Syntrophobacter fumaroxidans MPOB: one gene and its partner. The protein of the gene in region 1 interacts with the protein of each later gene in a pairwise test. Links are inferred from orthologs where the notes say so. Each region holds a gene or a part of one and is shown in the gene's direction. Other genes may lie near its edges.

Evidence for each region. Proteins that work in one complex are often made in the same cells at the same time.
Region 2: the proteins of ligA (region 1) and leuS interact in binary tests that used the Escherichia coli proteins (3 or more experiments, as listed by UniProt). The link is inferred for Syntrophobacter fumaroxidans MPOB from one-to-one orthologs.

Annotation. Positions count from the first base shown.
Region 1 is NC_008554.1:1,766,523-1,769,971, reverse strand. Bases 263-3,189 are described here. They hold ligA (NAD-dependent DNA ligase LigA), read left to right. Parts: upstream 263-675; coding sequence 676-2,703; downstream 2,704-3,189. Other genes in these bases: SFUM_RS07400 (hypothetical protein), read left to right, coding at 3,034-3,189; SFUM_RS07405 (acylphosphatase), read left to right, coding at 2,738-3,031; SFUM_RS07415 (nucleoside phosphorylase), read left to right, coding at 263-512. In the rest of the region: more of SFUM_RS07415, read left to right, coding at 1-262; more of SFUM_RS07400, read left to right, coding at 3,190-3,363. UniProt on the Escherichia coli protein: DNA ligase that catalyzes the formation of phosphodiester linkages between 5'-phosphoryl and 3'-hydroxyl groups in double-stranded DNA using NAD as a coenzyme and as the energy source for the reaction.
Region 2 is NC_008554.1:2,549,343-2,552,426, forward strand. It holds leuS (leucine--tRNA ligase), read left to right. Parts: upstream 1-339; coding sequence 340-2,829; downstream 2,830-3,084. Other genes in the region: SFUM_RS10795 (LptE family protein), read left to right, coding at 2,860-3,084.

The DNA of each region.
Region 1 (3,449 bases):
TATTGGAGAAGATGATCGCATTGGGGGTGAGAAAGGTTTTTGCGGTCGGCTGGTGCGGGTCTCTTCAGGGGCGGGTGAGCGTTGGGGACGTGGTCGTCCCCGACACCGCGGTCAGTGAAGAGGGGACGTCCGATCATTATCCCCTGGGAGGCGACGCTTTACGGGGACCTTCCAATGAGCTTCGCGATTCGCTCATTGCGGACCTGTCGGCGAGGGGGGTCAAGGTACACGAGGGGTCTGTCTGGACTACCGACGCCCCTTATCGTGAAACTCGTCGGAAGGTGTTGCAGTACCAGAATTCCGGTGTCCTGGCCGTGGACATGGAGACGTCGGCTCTGCTCACCGTGGCCGCTTTCAGGCAGATTCGGCTGGCTGTGGTTCTGACCGTTTCCGATGAGCTGCATTCGATGCACTGGGTGCACGGGTACAGAGAGCCGAGGTTCCTGGAGACCAGGGAGAAAGTGGTGGACGCCGTGCTTTCGGTGGTTGCCCGGAGGATGAAAGAAGAGTGAGCCGTTTGCGTGACGGCCGTACCTGCCTTCAAGCATTTCCAACTCTCCCCGAAGCGGGTCGGTACGTGCCGGAGCGGGCGGGGACCGGCGGTAATGTGGTGCCGGCGTGCCTGCCGTGTTATCATATTCTTTCTACGACTTTCTTGTCGAAGGGGTAAGGGCGATGCCGGACCGCGAGAAAGCACATGCCAGGATTGAGGCCTTGAGGGAGGAAATCCGGCATCACAACTATCTCTATTATGTCCTCGACCGTCCGGAAATCAGCGATGAGGCCTACGACGGGCTGTTTCGCGAACTGGTCCGTTTGGAAGAATCCTACCCGGCGCTCATCACGCCCGATTCGCCGACACAGAGGGTGGGGGCGGCCCCGGCCGAGAAATTCCTGCCCTTTCCCCATACGATACCCATGTTGAGTCTCGAGAACGCGATGTCGGAGGCGGAAGTCTTCGAGTTTGCCCGTCGGGTGCGGAAGATCCTGGGAGACAGGGGCGACGTCGACTTCATGGCGGAGCCGAAGATGGACGGGCTGGCGGTTGAACTGGTCTATGAAAACGGTGAGCTGACCGGTGCCGGCACCCGGGGCGACGGGTATGTGGGAGAGGACGTGACACGCAACGCAAAGACCATAAGGGCGATTCCCCTGAAGCTCTACGCGGGTGCGGGGGGGGCTTCCCCGCCGGCTCGGATTGCCGTCCGGGGCGAAGTCTACATGGACAGGAAGGACTTTGCCGCCCTCAACAGGAGCCGCGAACAAGCCGGTGAGCCGCTTTTCGCAAATCCACGCAATGCCGCGGCGGGATCGTTGCGTCAGCTCGATCCTTCGGTCACCGCGGCGCGTTCACTGAAAGCTTTTTTCTACGGTGTGGGAGAAGTGTCGGGTTATCGCTTCAAGACCCAGGCACAGACCCTGGAGCAGCTCCGTCGGTGGGGTCTTCCCGTCAATCCTCTGTCCAGGGTCTGCCCGTCCATCGAGGATGCCGTGAGCTTCTACAATGAGATTGCGGCAGGACGGGACGCTCTGCCTTTTGAAATCGACGGCGTGGTCGTGAAGGTGAATTCCATCGAGTGGCAGGAAATGCTTGGTGAAAAATCCAGAAGCCCCCGATGGGCCATTGCGTATAAGTTTTCGCCCCACCAGGCGCGGACTCGGGTCCTCGACATCAAGGTGCAGGTGGGTCGGACCGGAGTACTGACCCCGGTGGCGGAATTGGAGCCCGTGACGGTGGGCGGCGTCACCGTCAGAAGGGCGACTCTGCACAATCAGGATGAGGTGGAGCGCAAAGACATTCGTGTGCGCGACCAGGTGATGGTGCGCCGCGCGGGGGACGTGATTCCGGAGGTCGTCGAGGTCATCGGGGAAGCCAGGACGGGTGGTGAGGAGGTTTTCCAGATGCCCGGGCAGTGCCCTTCCTGCGGGTCGGAGGTCGTGCGCCTGCCGGAAGAAGCGGTCCATCGCTGTCTGAATCGCAACTGTCCGGCTCAAATCAAGGCGTCCCTGCGTCATTTTGCGAGCCGGGACGCAATGAATATCGAAGGTCTGGGCAAGAACATCGTTTCGATGCTTGTGGACCGGGGCATCGTTGAATCGGTGTCGGACCTCTACCGGCTGAGCGTCGAGACACTGGAGCAGCTCCCGGGGTTTGCCGGAAAGTCGTCCCGCAACCTGGTCGAATCGATCGAGAGAAGCAAGAAGACCAACCTGGCGGATTTCCTCTACGCGCTCGGCATCTATCACGTGGGGAGCCACGTTGCCCGGTTGCTGGCGGAGCGATTCGGGACGCTCGATGCCGTACGCCGGGCTTCCGTGGAGGAGCTGATGAGCGTCAACGGCGTCGGAGAGGTGGTGGCCAGGAGCGTGGTCCATTATTTCTCGCTTCCCGCCAATCGGACGCTGGTCGAAAGCCTGCTGAGCGCGGGACTCGAGATGGCGGCCACCGAGCCTGAAGCCGGGCCGGTGGATGCATTCTGGAACGGGAAGACGGTTGTTTTCACCGGCGCGCTCAGCTCGATGACCCGATCGAATGCGGCGGCCCTGACGGCATCGAGGGGGGCCAGGGTGTCCGACAGTGTGAGCAGGAAGACGGACATCGTCGTGGCCGGTGCCGATCCGGGATCGAAGGTCGAAAAGGCAAGACAGTTAGGGATTACGATCCTGGATGAAAGGGAATTTCTCGAGCGACTCGGGATGTAATCGTCACAAGTTCCCTGGAGGGGAGAAGGGAATCATGGATAAACGGCGCGCCCACGTGTGGATATCGGGGCGGGTGCATGGTGTGGCCTTCCGTGCCTATACGCAAGAGGCGGCCTACCACCTGGGCATCGGCGGATGGGTCAGAAACCTCCCGGACGGCAGGGTCGAAGCCGTATTCGAGGGGGATGCCGACAAGGTCGCACGGATGGTCGAATGGTGCCGGAAAGGCAGTCCCATGAGTCGCGTGACCGAAGTGGAAGTGAGGGAGGAAGATTTCCGGGGAGAATTTGTCCGATTCGAAATAACCTTTGGAAGATGGGGGGCCTGAACGTGAAAGAATATTGGGACCACCTGGTGAAGTTCTTTGTGGCGTGGGATTTCCCGACTATTTTGAACGCTGTCCGCCAACTCGATCCCAAGGCCGTGATAAGGAATCCCTATGTGTGGTTGGTGGGGCTTCCGATCCTGGGGCTCCTGGTCTGGAAGAGACGCTTCCGCATTCTGCTGGCACTCGGGTCGTTTGTGGCTTTCCTGTTCCTGGCACAGGCGACGATTTCACCTCCGGGAGAAACCATGCCGCTCAGGGACATCCTCACGTTCGTGGGAGGAACTCTGGGTTTGTTGGTGGTGAACCTGTATTTTCTATTCGTGAGCGAATAGGTTGAGAAACCGGCATTTCGAAGGCTGAAGAGCTGGTGGAAACGCTACCGCCGCCCGAGGTTCCGTCAAACCTCGGGCGGCATGGT
Region 2 (3,084 bases), 780 kb from region 1 along the record:
CCTGTTGCACGCGACTGTTTCGCCCCCGAACGAGGGGGGACACCGGTGCAACGATTGGGAAAGAGAGAGGGAATGAGCGCCTCGCCTCGGCGGGGCGGGACTCCGTTCGAAAGCGTCACTCCGAGCTGTCCGTTCCCAGGCTCCGGCTTGACTGACGGGGCGGCCCCTCTGTTTGAAGCCTTCTCTCCGGTCCGACTCCCGCATCTTCCGTCTCCCTCCCGCTCGGGCCTTGATGTTGCTAAAAAGCCCGGACTGTGCTAAAAAAACTGCGATTTATTCCGGCGAGTTCCGTTGTGCGGGGGTGCCGCGCAAACCCTATCGAGCAAAATGAGGCGGATGATGGACTATAAATATGCACCGAAGCGTATCGAGAAGAAATGGCAGGAACATTGGGAACGGGAAAAGCTCTTCGAGGTTTCCGAGATTCCCGGCCGGGAGAAGTTCTATCTCCTGGAAATGTTCCCCTATCCCTCGGGGCGCATCCATATGGGGCACGTCCGCAACTATTCGATCGGGGACGTGGTCGCCCGCTTCCTGAGGATGCGGGGCTACAATGTGCTGCACCCCATGGGGTGGGACGCGTTCGGCATGCCGGCCGAAAACGCCGCGATCAAGGCGAAAACCCACCCTGCCCGCTGGACCTACGAGAACATCGCGTACATGCGCAGCCAGTTGAAGCAATTGGGATTTTCCTACGACTGGTCCCGCGAATTCGCCACCTGCGACGTGTCCTACTACCGCTGGGAGCAGCTGTTCTTCCTGAAGATGTACGAAAAGGGGCTGGCGTACAAGCGCAGCGCGTACGTCAACTGGTGCGGCACCTGCCTGACGGTCCTCGCCAACGAGCAGGTCGAAGGCGGGGCATGCTGGCGTTGCGACCAGCCCGTGGTCCAGAAGGAAATGGAACAGTGGTTCTTTAAAATCACCGATTACGTGGAAGAACTGCTGGATTATACCCACCGGCTGCCGGGCTGGCCGGAGCGGGTGCTCACCATGCAGCAGAACTGGATCGGCAAGAGCCTTGGAAGCAAGCTCCTGTTTCCCCTGGCATCCGGGGACGGTTCCATCACGGTGTTCACCACGCGCGCCGACACGCTCTTCGGGGCGACGTTCATGAGCCTGGCCCCCGAACACCCCCTGGTGGAGGGGCTCTGTCGTGGAAATCCCCAGGAATCCGAAGTGCTGCGGTTCGTCCAGGCCGCCAAGCAGGCGAAGCGCAACGACCGTGAGGCCGAGCTGCTCGAAAAGGAGGGGGTTTTCACCGGAAGCTGCTGCATCAACCCGGTCACCGGGGCGAAAATGCCGATTTACGTCGCCAACTTCGTGGTGATGGAATACGGTACGGGAGCGGTCATGGCCGTTCCCGCCCACGATCAGCGCGACTTCGAATTCGCGCGCAAATACGGGCTGCCCGTCAAGGTGGTCATCAAGCCGGCCGATGCGGCGGCCGCTCCGGCCGCGCAGGAACTGTCCGCGGCCTTCGAAGACGACGGCGTGCTGGTCGATTCCGGCGCGTATTCGGGCATGGCGTCCGCCGAGGCCCGCACCGCCATCACCGCGGACCTGGCCGGGAAGGGCCTCGGGGAGCAAACCGTCCAGTACCGGCTGAGAGACTGGGGGATTTCACGTCAGCGTTATTGGGGTGCCCCCATCCCGATCGTCTATTGCGACAAGTGTGGAACCGTTCCCGTTCCCGAAAAGGATCTGCCGGTGGTTCTGCCGACGGACGTCGCGCTGCTGCCCAACGGCGCCTCCCCCCTTCCGGCGCACGCTCCTTTCCTCAACACCGACTGTCCGCGTTGTGGCGGTCCCGCACGCCGGGAAACGGACACCATGGACACCTTCGTGGAATCGTCCTGGTATTTTGCCCGGTTTGCGTGTGCGAGGTACGATCAGGGGCCGCTCGATCTGCCCAAAGTCAAGTACTGGATGCCCGTGGACCAGTACATCGGCGGCATCGAACACGCCGTGCTCCACCTGCTGTATTCGCGTTTCTTCGTGAAGGTGCTGCGGGACATGGGGGCGCTCGAGGTCGACGAACCCTTCAGGAACCTGCTCACCCAGGGCATGGTGATCAAGGACGGGGCCAAGATGAGCAAGTCCAAGGGGAACGTGGTGGACCCGGACGACATGATCAAGGCCTACGGCGCGGACACGGTGCGCCTCTTCTGCCTGTTCGCCTCCCCGCCCGAAAAGGATCTGGAATGGAGCGACCAGGGCGTGGAAGGGTCATTCCGGTTCCTGTCCCGGATCTGGCGACTGGTTTCCGACAATCTCGACGCCTTGCGGTCCGCGCCGCGCCACAACGGCGGCGGAGCGCTTCCGGAACCGCTTGAAGCCCTGCATCGCAAGACGCACCAGACCATCAAGAAGGTGACCGAAGACATCCGGGACCGCTTCCATTTCAACACGGCCATCGCGGCGATCATGGAACTGGTGAACCAGATTTACCAGGTGGTGGAAGGCGGCTCCAGGGCCGGGAACATCTGGCCGGTGGTGAAGGAGGCGGTGGAGGCGCTGATCCTGCTCGTCTCTCCCATGGCGCCGCACATCGCCGAAGAGATCTGGCACGAACTGGGACATACCCGAAGCGTTCTGCTCGAACCCTGGCCCGAATGGAGCGGGAAAGCCCTGCAGGCCGAAGAAGTCATGCTCGTGGTGCAGGTGAACGGGAGACTGCGCAGTCGGATCACCGTTCCCTCCGACGCGACCCCGGAGCAGATGGAAGCGGCCGCGCTGGCCGATTCCCGCGTGCAGGAATTCATTGCCGGAAAGCCGGTGAGGAAGGTCGTCGTCGTTCCGAAAAAGATCATCAACGTCGTCGTATAGGCCGCCTTCCGGCAGAAAGAGCGCAACGTCATGCAAATCCGTTCGAGACTCCTCATCGTCGCGGTTGTTCTGCTGCTCTGCACGACAGGGTGCGGGTATCACTTCTCCGGAGAGGGGCCGGGACCGAAGCCGGGGTTGCACAATATCGCCATCCCCGTTTTCGAGAACAAGACTTCGGAACCCGACCTGGGCGCCATCTTTGCCGGAGAGTTGCGCAAGGAATTCATGCGCAGAGGCTCGATGCGGGTCGTGCCC